One region of the Streptomyces sp. NPDC006332 genome, then DNA from elsewhere that is predicted to be linked to it. Evidence: riboswitches for the same ligand, from Rfam matches in the RefSeq annotation. Region 1 holds a riboswitch; each other region holds the start of a gene.

Evidence for each region. A riboswitch is a leader RNA that binds a small molecule or an ion and turns the genes downstream of it on or off. The one in region 1 is predicted to bind cyclic di-AMP.
Region 2: linked by a shared signal. The riboswitch ahead of ABZ027_RS00095 (M23 family metallopeptidase) and the one ahead of ABZ027_RS09080 (LysM peptidoglycan-binding domain-containing protein) in region 1 are both predicted to bind cyclic di-AMP.
Region 3: linked by a shared signal. The riboswitch ahead of ABZ027_RS27070 (transglycosylase family protein) and the one ahead of ABZ027_RS09080 (LysM peptidoglycan-binding domain-containing protein) in region 1 are both predicted to bind cyclic di-AMP.

What each region holds. Positions count from the first base shown of each region.
Region 1 is NZ_JBEXRA010000007.1:92,613-97,381, forward strand. Features, by position in the region: gene ABZ027_RS09075 (CocE/NonD family hydrolase) at 1-1,846, shown strand, start outside; cyclic di-AMP (ydaO/yuaA leader) riboswitch at 2,121-2,300, shown strand; gene ABZ027_RS09080 (LysM peptidoglycan-binding domain-containing protein) at 2,304-3,041, shown strand; gene ABZ027_RS09085 (HAD family hydrolase) at 3,055-3,867, opposite strand; gene ABZ027_RS09090 (FAD-dependent oxidoreductase) at 4,120-4,769, opposite strand, start outside.
Region 2 is NZ_JBEXRA010000001.1:19,349-24,117, forward strand. Features, by position in the region: gene ABZ027_RS00085 (pitrilysin family protein) at 1-1,068, shown strand, start outside; gene ABZ027_RS00090 (pitrilysin family protein) at 1,065-2,453, shown strand; cyclic di-AMP (ydaO/yuaA leader) riboswitch at 2,677-2,843, shown strand; gene ABZ027_RS00095 (M23 family metallopeptidase) at 2,857-3,630, shown strand; gene ABZ027_RS00100 (GntR family transcriptional regulator) at 3,828-4,523, shown strand; gene ABZ027_RS00105 (HPr family phosphocarrier protein) at 4,671-4,769, opposite strand, start outside.
Region 3 is NZ_JBEXRA010000033.1:71,223-75,991, forward strand. Features, by position in the region: gene ABZ027_RS27060 (cytochrome P450) at 1-853, shown strand, start outside; gene ABZ027_RS27065 (transglycosylase family protein) at 978-2,003, shown strand; cyclic di-AMP (ydaO/yuaA leader) riboswitch at 2,196-2,363, shown strand; gene ABZ027_RS27070 (transglycosylase family protein) at 2,367-3,086, shown strand; gene eno (phosphopyruvate hydratase) at 3,434-4,720, shown strand.

The sequences.
Region 1 (4,769 bases):
GACCGACTGGACCGCGCCCCGCGACTGGCAACGCCATCCCTGGTACGCGGGCCACGGTTACGCCTCCGTACGAGTGGACGTCCGCGGACACGGCAACAGCGAGGGCGTGCCCGGCGACGAGTACTCCGCCACCGAGCTGGCGGACGGCGTCGAGGTCGTCAACTGGCTGGCGGCGCAGCCCTGGTGCGACGGCAAGGTCGGCATGTTCGGCATCTCCTGGGGCGGCTTCAACTCCCTCCAGATCGCGGCCCTCGCACCCGAGCCGCTCAAGGCGGTCGTCACCGTCTGCTCCACCGACGACCGCTATGACAACGACGTGCACTACATGGGAGGTTCCGTCCTCGCGGTGGACATGCACGCCTGGGCGTCCACCATGCTCGCCTTCGTGTCCCGGCCACCGGACCCGCTGTACGCCGGGGAGGCATGGCGTCAGATGTGGCTGGAGCGCTTGGAGGAGGTCGATCCCTTCATCCACACCTGGCTCGACCACCAGACCCGGGACCGCTACTGGCGTCACGGCAGCGTCTGCGAGGACTACGGCGCGATCGACGCGGCCGTGCTGGCGGTCGGCGGCTGGCACGACCCGTACCGCGACACGGTTCTCAGGCTCGTCGAGCACCTGCCGCCCGAGCGGGTGCGCGGCCTGATCGGCCCCTGGTCCCACCAGTACCCCGACCGCGGTCTGCCGCCCGGCCCCGCGATCGGCTTCCTCCAGGAGACCCTGCGCTGGTGGGACCACTGGCTGAAGGGAAAGACCACGGGCGTTCTCGACGAGCCCCTGCTGCGCGCCTACCTCAGCGACTCGCACCCCCCGGCCACGGTGTACGACACCCTGCCCGGCCGCTGGGTCGGCGAGCCGGCCTGGCCCTCCCCCCACGTCTCGACCGTCTCGTACGCCCTTCAGGGCGCCCCGCGCCCGGTCCGCTCCCCGCAGCACACCGGCATCGACGCCGGTCGTTTCTTCCCGTTCGGGAACGACGCCGACCTGCCGCCGGACCAGCGGGAGGAGGACGCGCGGTCGGTGTGCTTCGAGTTCGAGGTGGGCGAGGAGACCTGGGTGCTGGGGCGGCCGAGGGTGCGGCTCAGGCTGAGTTCCGAGGTGCCGCGCGGCCAGGTGATCGCCCGGCTCTGCGATGTCGCCCCGGACGGCTCCTCGACCCTGGTCACCCGGGGCGTACTGAACCTGTCCGCACGCCAGGGGCGGGACCGGGCGGTGCCGTGGGAGCCGGGTGCCACGGAGGAGGTCGAGTTCGAGCTGAACGGCATCGGCCACGCCTTCCCGGCCGGCCACCGCATCCGGCTGGCCGTCTCCTCCGCCTACTGGCCGTGGATCTGGCCGCAGCCGCAATCCGCGGCGGGCTTCACCCTCGACCCGGCCGGCAGCGTGCTCGACCTCCCGGTGCGCGACCACGAGACGGGCCCGTCGGTGACCTTCGAGGAACCGGAGCAGTCCGCGCCGCTCGGCGTCGCCCAGCCGGTCACGCTGGAGGAGCCGCGTCCGGAGCGGCTGGTCGTGCGGGACGTGGCCAAGGGCGAGTGGCGGCTGGAGGTCGATCCGCGCTACGGCGGCACCCGGGTGTATCCCGACGGGCTGGAGTTCGCCGAGGACGCCCTGGAGACGTACACGATCGACGAGGCCGATCCCCTGTCGGCCCGCGCCCGCTCGGACTGGTCGGTCCGGCTGCACCGGCCGGAGCTCGGCTGGGAGGCCACCGTACGTACCCGCTCGGAGCTCACCTGTGACGGAGCGGACTTCCACACCTCGAACGAGGTGATCTGCACGGACGGCGACGAGGTGGTCTTCCACCGGACCTGGGAGAAGCGGATCCCACGGACTGCCGGTTGACTCCGAGTTGGGCTCATTGCCCGATTTGCCGGTCTTGTGCTCGACCGTGAGTTGAGTCACTCACGGTCCAGCGCACCCGGGCCTCACGCCACCACCCTCCCCCTTGCCATTCGCGCCAGTTGACCCTTGGCAACAGCAAAGGATCAAGTGCCCCAAATACCTCAGACCAAGGTCAATAGGTACGAGGTGTGAATCCGCCACTTGTTTCGGACATGTGCTCTCGCATACGTTCCCGGCCTGTCGGGCGGACGCCGAATCCTGCCGCCGCCCATAGAGACATCCACCGACGAACACCGCACGGCAGGAGCGGGGGACCCAGGTAAGCCGCCGTTCGGGACGTTCCAGGACATTCCGGTACGGCTCGGGGTGAAGCCGTGCCTCCTCACGGGGGCACGGCCGGGCAACTCCCGCCCGAACCCGACAGCTCACCTCGCAGGCGCCGGAGAGGAACGTCCCCATGTCCGCACGAGGTAACCACCACCGCTCCAGACTCAGCCCGCTCGTCCGAGGCGTCGTCGCCGCCGGAACAGGCGCCGCCGTTCTCGCCCTCCCGCTGTTGACCGCGACCACCGCGAGCGCCGCACCCACCGCGAGCGCCCCGAGCGCCGCACCGCAGGTCAGGTCCATCACCTACACCGTGGCCAAGGGCGACTCGCTCAGCAGCATCGCAACCAAGTACCACACGCCCGGTGGCTGGCAGCAGCTCTACAAGGACAACCGCAAGGCTGTCGGCGCCCACCCCAGCCTGATCCACACGGGTCTCAAGCTCACGGTCAAGACGACCAAGGCGAGCACGGCCGACAAGGCCGCCGCACCCGCCGCCAAGCCCACCACGTCCGTCGCCCAGGCCACCCAGGTCGTCGCCAAGACGTACGCGAACAACCTCGACGGCTGGATCCGCGAGTCGCTGGACATCATGGCGCAGAAGGGCATCCCCGGCTCGTACGACGGGATCTACCGCAACATCATGCGCGAGTCGTCCGGCAACCCGCTGGCCATCAACAACTGGGACTCCAACGCCGCCGCGGGCACCCCCTCCAAGGGCCTGCTCCAGGTGATCGACCCGACCTTCGCCGCGTACCACGTGGCCGGCACGTCCTTCGACCCGTTCGACCCGGTCGCGAACATCACCGCCGCCTGCAACTACGCGGCCGCGATGTACGGCTCGATCGACAACGTGAACGGCCCGTACTGAGCCTCACCTGCCCTCACCTGAGCGGAAACAGTCCTTCGAGGACGACGGCGATGCCGTCGTCCTCGTTCGACAGGGTGACCTCGTCGGCCACGGCCTTGAGTTCGGGGTGCGCGTTCGCCATGGCGATGCCGTGGGCGGCCCAGTCGAACATGGGGATGTCGTTGGGCATGTCACCGAAGGCGACGGTCCGTTCCGGGCCGAGGCCCAGACGGTCGGCGGCCAGTGCGAGGCCGGTCGCCTTGGTGATGCCGCACGGCTGGAGTTCGACGGTGCCGGGCCCGGACATGGTGACCGTGGCGAGGGAACCGACCACCGAGCGGGCGGTCGCCGCCAACTCGTCGTCGGACAGGTCGGGGTGACGCAGCAGCACCTTGCTGATGGGCTCGCACCACAGGTCGTCGCGCCGTTTCACGCGCACCGCGGGCAGCGTCGGGTGGGGCATGAGGTAGCCCGGTTCGATGAGCGTGAGTCCGTCGACGCCGTCCTGGTCGACGGCCGCGTACACCTCGCCCACCTCGGCCTCGATCTTGCCGAGCGCGGTCTCGGCCAACTCCCGGTCCAGGGTGACCGACCACAGCAGACGGCCCGCGCCGGCGTCGTACACCTGCGCGCCCTGCCCGCACACCGCGAGCCCCTCGCTGCCGAGGACGTCGAGGAGGGGCCGCACCCTGGGCGCCGGCCGGCCGGTGACGACGAGGTGCCGGGCGCCGGCCGCCGCCACCCGCGCGAGCGCGGCGAGTGACCGGTCGGAGAACGTGTCGTCGTCGCGGAGCAGCGTTCCGTCCAGGTCGGTGGCGATCAGTGAATATGCGGTAGGTGCGGCCATGATCAGAGAATACGGATGGAACGCCCCGCCGACTCGACGCGAACCGGACGGCTACCGCCTTCCCCCGCGGTGACGCCCGCTCCGGCCGCGCGCGCCTGTCCCTCTACAACGGTCGTCGCGCTGAGGCTCCTCGGAGGGATCGGAGGGGCTCGGGTGCCGCCGCCCGCAGACGCGGGAGCCCGGCAGTGGGCGGCGCGACGGGCGGCGGACGGCAGGCGGCAGGCGGCAGGCGCGGCGGAGTGTGGCGGGCGGCTACCCGTGGGCGGCGGCCAGGTGTTTCGCCAGCCTCGGTGACGCGAACTCCGTCCCGCACACGAACCGCATCACCGGCCCGTACGACGCCGCCGACGGCAGGCCGGTGAAGTACAGGCCGGGGACGGACGACACGTACCCCGCGCCCAGTTTCGGGGCGCCCCGGCTCACCGTGAGCCGGGTGCGCAGTTCGTGGCCGAGGAAGTCCATCGCGGCGAGGTCCACGCGGTATCCGGTGGCCGCGATGACATGGTCGGCCGCCATCCGTTCCCTGCGGCCGGTGAGGCCGAGGGCGGTCAGCGTCGGGTGGCCGTCGGCGGTGTCCGCGCTCAGTACCCGGTCGACCTCGCTGACCCGCACCGTGCTCTCGAAGCGCTCGCGCAACCACCACGCGCCCAGCGGTCCCAGAACCCGGCGGACCAGGTAGTGGCGGGCCTGGGCCGGCAGGCGGCGGTAGGGGTGCGGGTAGTAGCTGAGCGCCCACAGGGACCAGGCGCGGCCGAACGGTGACTCGGGACGCAGCCTCGGCTGCCGCCAGGGGGGCGCCCCGAACGCGACACTGCCGCGCCCGCGCGCCACCACACGCACCCGCGCGCCCGCCTCCGCCGCCAGCACCGCTGTCTCCAGCGCGGACTGGCCGGCGCCGACGA
Region 2 (4,769 bases), on a different contig from region 1:
GAGCGCACCAACTACTTCGAGACCATGCCGACCCACCAGCTGGAGCTCGCCCTCTGGCTGGAGGCCGACCGGATGGGTTCCCTGCTGACCGCCCTCGACGAAGAATCGATGGAGAACCAGCGGGACGTCGTCAAGAACGAACGACGGCAGCGCTACGACAACGTCCCCTACGGCACCGCGTTCGAGAAGCTCACCGCGCTCGCCTACCCGGAGGGCCACCCCTACCACCACACCCCGATCGGCTCGATGGCCGACCTGGACGCGGCCACCCTGGAGGACGCCCGCGCGTTCTTCCGCACGTACTACGCGCCGAACAACGCCGTCCTGTCGGTGGTCGGCGACATCGACCCGGAGCAGACGCTCGCCTGGGTCGAGAAGTACTTCGGGTCCATTCCTTCGCACGACGGCAAGCCCGCCCCGCGCGACGGCGCGCTGCCCGACGTCATCGGCGAGCAGTTGCGCGAGGTCGTCGAGGAGGAGGTCCCGGCCCGAGCCCTGATGGCCGCCTACCGGCTCCCGCACGACGGCACCCGCGCGTGCGACGCGGCCGACCTGGCGCTCACCGTCCTCGGCGGCGGCGAGTCCTCCCGCCTCTACAACCGGCTGGTACGGCGTGACCGCACGGCCGTCGCCGCCGGCTTCGGCCTGCTGCGGCTGGCCGGGGCGCCCTCGCTGGGCTGGCTGGACGTGAAGACCTCCGGCGACGTCGAGGTGCCGGTCATCGAGACCGCCATCGACGAGGAGCTCGCCCGGTTCGCCGAGGAGGGCCCCACGGCCGAGGAGATGGAACGCGCCCAGGCCCAGTTGGAGCGCGAGTGGCTGGACCGGCTCGGCACGGTCGCGGGCCGCGCCGACGAACTGTGCCGCTACGCCGTCCTGTTCGGCGACCCGCAGCTCGCCCTCACCGCGGTCGGGCGCGTTCTCGACGTGCGCGCCGAAGAAGTCCAAGAGGTCGCCAAGGCCTGCCTGCGCCCCGACAACCGCGCGGTGCTCGTCTACGAGCCGACCACCACCGAAGCCGAAGACGCCGAAGCCACCGACGAGAACGACGAGGAGGCGGCCCAGTGAGCGAGCTCGCCGCGATGCAGTTCCACCCCCAGCCCCAGGCGGGCGAGGCCAGGCCCTGGGCGTTCCCGGCCCCCGAGCGCGGAACGCTCGACAACGGCCTGACCGTCCTGCGCTGCCACCGCCCCGGCCAGCAGGTCGTCGCCGTCGAGGTGCTGCTGGACGCGCCCCTGGACGCCGAACCGGCCGGTCTTGACGGCGTTGCCACCATCATGGCGCGGGCGTTCTCCGAGGGCACCGACAAGCACTCGGCCGAGGAGTTCGCCGCCGAGCTGGAGCGCTGCGGCGCCACCCTCGACGCGCACGCCGACCATCCCGGCGTACGGCTCTCCCTCGAAGTCCCCGCCTCCCGCCTGGCCAAGGCCCTGGTCCTGCTCGCGGACGCCCTCAGGGCGCCCGCGTTCGCGGACAGCGAGGTCGAGCGGCTCGTCCGCAACCGCCTCGACGAGATCCCGCACGAGCTGGCCAACCCCTCCCGGCGCGCCGCCAAGGAGCTCTCCAGGGAGCTGTTCCCGGCGACCTCGCGGATGTCACGCCCCCGCCAGGGCACCGAGGAGACGGTCGAGTCCATCGACTCGGCGGCCGTCCGGACCTTCTACGAGAAGCACGTCCGCCCGGCCACCGCCACCGTCGTGGTCGTCGGCGACCTCACCGGCGTCGAGCTCGACGAGCTGCTCGGTGACACCCTCGGCGCCTGGACCGGCTCCTCGGCCCAGCCGCGTCCCGTGCCGCCGGTGACCGCCGACGACACCGGCCGGGTCGTCATCGTGGACCGCCCCGGCGCCGTCCAGACGCAGCTGCTGATCGGCCGCGTCGGCCCCGACCGGCACGCGCGCGTGTGGCCCGCCCAGGTGCTCGGCACGTACTGCCTGGGCGGCACCCTGACCTCCCGTCTGGACCGCGTCCTGCGGGAGGAGAAGGGCTACACCTACGGGGTGCGGGCGTTCGGGCAGGTCCTGCGCTCGACCCCGGACGGCTCGGGTGCCTCGATGCTCGCCATCAGCGGCTCCGTGGACACGCCGAACACCGGTCCCGCCCTGGACGACCTGTGGACGGTGCTGCGCACGCTCGCGGCCGAGGGCCTGACCGACGCCGAGCGGGATGTCGCCGTCCAGAACCTCGTCGGGGTGGCGCCGCTGAAGTACGAGACCGCGGCGGCGGTCGCGGGCACGCTGGCCGACCAGGTCGAGCAGCACCTGCCCGACGACTTCCAGGCGACCCTGTACCAGCAGCTCGCCTCGACGGGCACCGTGGAGGCGACCGCGGCGGCTGTGAACGCCTTCCCGATCGACCGTCTGGTGACCGTCCTCGTCGGTGACGCCGCGCAGATCAAGGAGCCCGTCGAGGCCCTCGGTATCGGCGCGGTCTCCGTCGTCTCGGCGGAATAGCGACACGTAGCGCCGCGTAGCGACACGCGGGAGCCACAGCAGTGCCCGGGGCCCTGGTGACCTGAGCGTCACCAGGGCCCCTCGATGTCCGAATTGAGGGAGAGGTTGCCTGTCTGCCCTGTGGCATGCACTACAAAACCCGTGATCGGTTTGGGGATTGAAAGTCGCCCCGCTTAGCGTCTTCCGGGCTGTCCGTCAGGCACCGCGCCGCATCCGCGGCACCGGACAGTCATCGCCGAGTCCCCGCATGGCGCGAGCCAGGGGAGCCGGGGACCCACATGTGAAGTCCCTGGGGTGAATCGGACGCCCGCGCGCACCGCGAGGGGGCCCGTAGGAGACCTTCCTGCTCCGAACCCGTCAGCTAACCCGGTAGGCGAGAAGGAAGGAAAGGACCAGCCACCACATGGCGTTCATGTGCGCCGCCGGGAAGCACCGTCGTCCCAGCCGTATGAAGCGCGGCACCGCCCGTGCGGCGAGTGTCGCGGCACTCACCACCACCGGCGTCATCGGTACCCTGGCCGCCCCCGCGCTCGCAGCCGAGCCCGCGGTCGAGCAGACCGGCCTCACCCCCGTCATCACCATCGGTGACACCGTCGCGGACCAGATCGACGCCCAGGCCCTCGCCCAGAAGCAGGCCGCCGAGGAGGCCGAGGCGCAGCGGAAGGCCGAGGAGGCCGCGCGCAAGAAGGCGGTCGCGGAGGCCAAGAAGGCCCGCGAGGACCAGGAGAAGAAGGAGCGCGCCGCCCGCGAGGCCGAGCGCAAGCGCCTCAACGCCTACGTCGCCCCGATCTCCGGCTCGTACGTCTCGACCGGTTACCAGTCCAGCAGCTCCCTGTGGTCCTCCGGCAGCCACACCGGCATCGACTTCCACGCCTCGACCGGCACCACCGTCCACGCGGTCGGCTCCGGCACCGTGGTCGAGGCCGGCTGGGGCGGGGCGTACGGCAACCAGATCGTGATCAAGATGAACGACGGGACGTACACCCAGTACGGCCACCTGTCGTCGATCGGTGTCTCGGTGGGGCAGTCCGTCACCCCGGGCGCGCAGATCGGCCTCTCCGGAGCGACCGGCAACGTCACCGGACCCCACCTCCACTTCGAGGCCCGCACGGGCCCCGAGTACGGCTCGGACATCGACCCCGTCTCCTATCTCCGTTCGCACGGCGTCAACGTCTGACGACGCACGGCGGGACAACCCGACGCGAGCGCCGCCCCGGCTCCCCGAGCCGGGGTTTTCGGCGTTTCTGGAGCCCGGCTGTCCAAAAAATATCCCTGGATTCCGACCCGCCATCGGAAATTCCGGCTCATTGCCATAGAGTCACCGAACACACGTCAATCGTCGACGTTTCACGGGGATTAAGGCGGAGGTCGGTCATGCGTATTCCGGCGCACTCGGTATGCACGGCGATCCGTGACGACATCGTGGCGGGTGTCTACGAGCGCGGCGGCCGGCTCACCGAGGAACTGCTCGCCCGCCGCTACGGCGTCTCGCGCGTCCCCGTCCGCGAGGCCCTGCGCACGCTGGAGGCCGAGGGCTTCGTGGTGACCCGGCGGCACGCGGGCGCGCACGTCGCGGAACCCACCGAGCAGGAGGGCGCCGACCTCCTGGAGATGCGGGCGCTGCTGGAGCCGCTCGGTGCCTCCCGGGCCGCCCAGCGACGCACCGAGGCCCACCTCAAGGTGCTGCGCGGACTGGTCCGGTTGGGCCAGGAGCGGGCCCGGCGGGGGACCAGCGATGACCTGCGCTCCCTGGGGAGCTGGTTCCACGAGACCCTCGCCCAGGCCTCCGGCAGCCCGGCGATGACCTCCATGCTGACCCAGTTGCGTCACAAGATCGCCTGGATGTACGCGGTGGACGCGCCCGCCGACCCGGTCGAGTCCTGGGCGGAGCACGGCGCGATCGTGGACGCGGTGGCGCGCGGGGACGGCGAGCGCGCGCGAGCGGTCACGGCACTGCACACCGAGCGCGCCACGGCCGCGCACCGGCTGCGCTTTGTGCCCCAGCAGGACCGCCCGGACCGTGTGAGGAACTCGCAACATCCCGTAAACATGACGAGCCTGCGGCATTAACACGGCAGCCGTATACAAAGAGGTGATAATTCGCGGGGGATTATTTCTGCTGCCCGTAAACAATGAAATCGGGCGCGACCGGGAAATGCGAAGGGCTCGCCCGATAATTCGGACGAGCCCTTCGGGGTTGCGCTGCGACGTCAGTCCTCAGACGGTCTCGGGGAGTTCCTCGAGGCCTTCGGAGACCAGCTTCGCGAGGCGGTCGAGGGCGGCGTCCGCCCCGTCGGCGTCGGAGGCGAGGACGAT
Region 3 (4,769 bases), on a different contig from region 1:
CCCCATCTACACGATCTGCGACCTGCTCGGCGTCCCACGCGAGGACCAGGACGACTTCCGTGACTGGGCGGGCATGATGATCCGTCACGGGGGCGGGCCACGCGGTGGCGTCGCGCGGTCGGTGAAGAAGATGCGCGGCTATCTCGCCGAACTCATCCACCGCAAGCGTGCGGCACTCCCCGCCGAGAGCGCCGCCGGCGAGGACCTCATCTCCGGGCTCATCCGAGCCTCCGACCACGGCGAGCACCTCACCGAGAACGAGGCCGCCGCGATGGCCTTCATCCTGCTGTTCGCCGGGTTCGAGACCACCGTCAATCTCATCGGCAACGGCACCTACGCCCTGCTCACCCACCCCGACCAGCGCGCCCGCCTCCAGCGATCCCTCGCCGCCGGCGAACGCGGCCTCCTGGAGACCGGCATCGAGGAACTCCTGCGCTACGACGGCCCCGTCGAGCTCGCCACCTGGCGGTTCGCCACCCGGCCGGTCAGCATCGGCGGACAGGACATCGCGGCCGGCGACCCCGTGCTCGTCGTACTCGCCGCCGCGGACCGGGATCCGGAGCGGTTCGCCGATCCGGATGTGCTCGACCTCTCACGGAGTGACAACCAACACCTCGGATACGGCCACGGCATCCACTACTGTCTTGGCGCGCCCCTCGCCCGGCTGGAGGGCCAGAGTGCCCTCGGGACGCTCCTCACCCGCCTCCCGGACCTGCGACTCGCCGTGGATTCGGCCGATTTGCGCTGGCGCGGCGGGCTCATCATGCGCGGACTGCGTACCCTGCCCGTCGAGTTCACGCCACGTGGTCGAGCCCCTCACCTGCGTAAAGGTGACACGCCTTCAAACCTGTGATCTTCACGTGATCTACGCGGCATTAACTTGTGACAAGTGATCGTCTGCCTATACGTTCACGGATCAACGCGGCGGCGAATGTCACCCGCCGTGCGGTCACTGTTGTCTCGCGAAAGGTCTCCGCATGCTCTCCGGGAACGGCCGGCATCGTCGCCCCCGTCAGGCTCCGGCTCTTTTCGTCGCGGCCGGAGTGACCGGCTCCGCCATCGCGATCCCGCTGCTCGGCGCAACCGGCGCCAGCGCGGCCACCGGAACCACGTGGGACCAGGTCGCCAACTGCGAGACCGAGGGCTCCTGGAGCGCGAACGAAGGCGACGGTTACTACGGCGGCCTCCACATCGCGCAGAAGGACTGGGATCAGTACGGCGGACTTGACTACGCCGCGCGCGCCGACCAGGCCAGCCGCAACCAGCAGATCGCCGTCGCCGAGAAGATCCTGGCCGACCAGGGTGTCGGCTACTGGTCCACCTGTGGGCTGCTCAACGGGCTCACCAAGGACTCCCAGGCGGCCGACGTGGACACGGGTCTGGGGGCCGACACGGGCTCGGGCGCCTCGAACGACTCGGGTTCGTCCGGCTTGTCCGACTCTGAAGGTTCATCGGCCGATTCGTCCGGGAGTGGATCCTCGAGCGACACGTCGGGCACGCCTTCGGCCTCCGCGTCGGACAGCCCCTCCGGCTCGTCGTCCGATTCCTCCGGGGCGTCGGACGGTTCGAGTCGTGCGGGTAATTCGGCTGAGCCCGGCAAGTCCGGTAATTCCGGATCCGAATCCAGTGACTCGCAGGACTCCGGAGATACCTCCACCGGTACGGCGAAACAGGACGACTCGGGCGACTCGGGCAACTCCTGGCGGGTGGGCGGCTCTTCGAGTCTGGTGGACACCGGGGCCCTCGGTGGCGGCAAGCACCGCGGCGGCAGCGCCGACGAGGGCGCGGCTGTCGACGCCGCCGACGCCGGCACCGCCGGCGGCCGTCATGCCGCCGGTCGTGACTCGTACACCGTCCGTCTCGGGGACACCCTTGAGTCCATCGCCGGCTCCCTCGACCTCCAGGGAGGGTGGCGCGCCCTCTACGAGGAGAACAAGCAGGCGATCGGCTCCGACCCAAGTCATATCTCCCCCGGTCAGACCCTTGGACTTGGTGCCGAATAGGGCTAAACCGGCGGAAGTTCACGTCACACTTCGCGCTGAATGTCCTGTTTGGTGAAAGTGTGGGATGAGTCTCAGAAGACCTGATCGTCTTTGATATTCCACGGATCGCGTGTCTAACGTCGGACCGCTCGCCAACACGAGCCCCGGCTGCCGCAACGCCGAATCCTGCCAGCGGCCGTACGGGAACAGTCGTCGCGTCAAGCGCCGTAGGCAGGAGCGGGGGACCCAAGGTAGGCGCCGGGCTCAGCAGTTGAGCTGGACCCGGCTTGGGGTGAAGCCGCGTCCCGGAAGGGATGCGGCCGGGCAACTCAACCGGCCCGAACCCGACAGCTCACCTCGCAGGCGTCGGTGAGGGGATCAACCATGCTGTTTTCCGGCAAGGGCAAGCACCGTCGTCCGTCCAAGACCACTCGCGCCGCCGCGATCGCCGGAGTCACCGGCGTCGCCATCGCCGCTCCGCTGATGGCGGCCGGCAACGCCTCCGCCGCCACCTCCTCCGAGTGGGACACCGTCGCCCAGTGCGAGTCCGGCGGCAACTGGTCCATCAACACCGGCAACGGCTACTACGGCGGCCTGCAGTTCTCCGCCTCGACCTGGGCCGCGTACGGCGGCACGCAGTACGCCGCGCAGGCCAACCAGGCCTCCAAGGCGCAGCAGATCGCCGTCGCCGAGAAGGTTCTCGCCTCCCAGGGCAAGGGCGCCTGGCCGGTCTGCGGCAAGGGCCTGTCGAGCGGTGGCTACGACGGCGGCACCAGCACCTCGTCGGACAGCTCCAGCAGCTCGGACAGCTCCAGCGGCTCGAGCAGCTCCAGCGGCTCCTCGGAGGTCAACACCCGTTCCGCCGAGCAGCCGGCCTCGCGTTCCCAGGAGCGCCCGGCGGCCAAGAAGACCGTCACCACCCCGACCGGCAAGAAGGTCAAGAAGGGTGACGGCGAGTACAAGGTCGTCAAGGGTGACACCCTCAGCTCGATCGCCGAGAAGCACAAGGTCAAGGGCGGCTGGGAGAAGCTGTTCGAGCTGAACAAGGACATCGTCGAGGACGCCAACCTCATCTACCCGGGTCAGCAGCTGCACCTGAAGTAGTACGCGGCGCCCGTCCGAACCACAGCGCCCTCCCCTCCGTGGCCCTCATGTCGAGGGCCTCGTGAGGGCCCCGTCCCCACGGGCTCCCCGCTCCGGTGCGTGTTCCCCCGTACGCACCGGAGCGGGGTCTTTTTGTGTGGTCTTCCGCGCGACCGTTGTGGGCTTCCACGCCCACGCTTTGTTCCGTTCGGAAACAATTTCCTCTCGGTTCTGCCCAAGGGGTGGGCGACAGGGGGGCCGATCGCCCCGAGGCGGTTAGGCTCATCCCGCGGAGCCGACCGCGACTCCGTGCACTACGGGTCCCCGCGGCCCGCGTACCCCGCGTCACATCCCAGAAGGAGATGCTCGTGCCGTCCATCGACGTCGTCGTAGCCCGGGAAATCCTGGACTCCCGAGGCAACCCCACGGTCGAGGTCGAGGTCGGCCTCGACGACGGCAGCACGGGTCGTGCCGCCGTCCCCTCCGGCGCCTCCACGGGCGCCTTCGAGGCCATCGAGCTCCGCGACGGTGACCCGAACCGCTACCAGGGCAAGGGTGTCGAGAAGGCCGTCCTCGCCGTCATCGAGCAGATCGGCCCGGAGCTGGTCGGCTACGACGCCACCGAGCAGCGCCTGATCGACCAGGCCATGTTCGACCTGGACGCCACCGACAACAAGGGCTCCCTCGGCGCCAACGCCATCCTCGGCGTGTCCCTCGCCGTCGCCCACGCCGCCTCCGAGGCCAGCGACCTCCCGCTCTTCCGCTACCTGGGCGGCCCGAACGCGCACCTGCTGCCGGTGCCGATGATGAACATCCTGAACGGCGGCTCGCACGCCGACTCCAACGTGGACATCCAGGAGTTCATGATCGCCCCGATCGGCGCGGAGTCCTTCTCCGAGGCGCTGCGCTGGGGCACCGAGGTCTACCACACCCTCAAGAAGGTCCTGAAGAGCAAGGGCCTGGCCACCGGTCTCGGTGACGAGGGCGGCTTCGCCCCGAACCTCGGCTCCAACCGTGAGGCCCTCGACCTCATCCTCGAGGCGGTCAAGGAGGCCGGGTACACCCCCGGCGAGCAGATCGCCCTCGCGCTCGACGTCGCCGCGTCCGAGTTCTACAAGGACGGCGTCTACACCTTCGAGGGCAAGGAGCGCTCCGCCGCCGAGATGACGGACTACTACGCCGAGCTCGTCGAGGCGTACCCGCTCGTCTCCATCGAGGACCCGCTGTTCGAGGACGACTGGGCCGGCTGGAAGACCATCACCGACCGGCTCGGCGACAAGGTCCAGCTCGTCGGCGACGACCTGTTCGTCACCAACCCGGAGCGCCTGGCCCGCGGCATCGACGAGGGTGCCGCCAACGCGCTGCTCGTCAAGGTCAACCAGATCGGCTCGCTGACCGAGACCCTGGACGCCGTCGAGCTGGCCCAGCGCAACGGCTTCAAGTGCATGATGTCCCACCGCTCCGGCGAGACCGAGGACGTCACCATCGCCGACCTCGCCGTCGCCACCAACTGCGGCCAGATCAAGACCGGCGCCCCGGCCCGCTCCGAGCGCGTCGCCAAGTACAACCAGCTGCTGCGCATCGAGGAGATCCTCGACGACGCCGCGGTGTACGCCGGCCGCTCGGCCTTCCCGCGGTTTCGCTCTGCGAACTAGTAAGCACGGCCGCTCCGCGAACTAGTAAGCACGGCCGCTCCGCGAACTA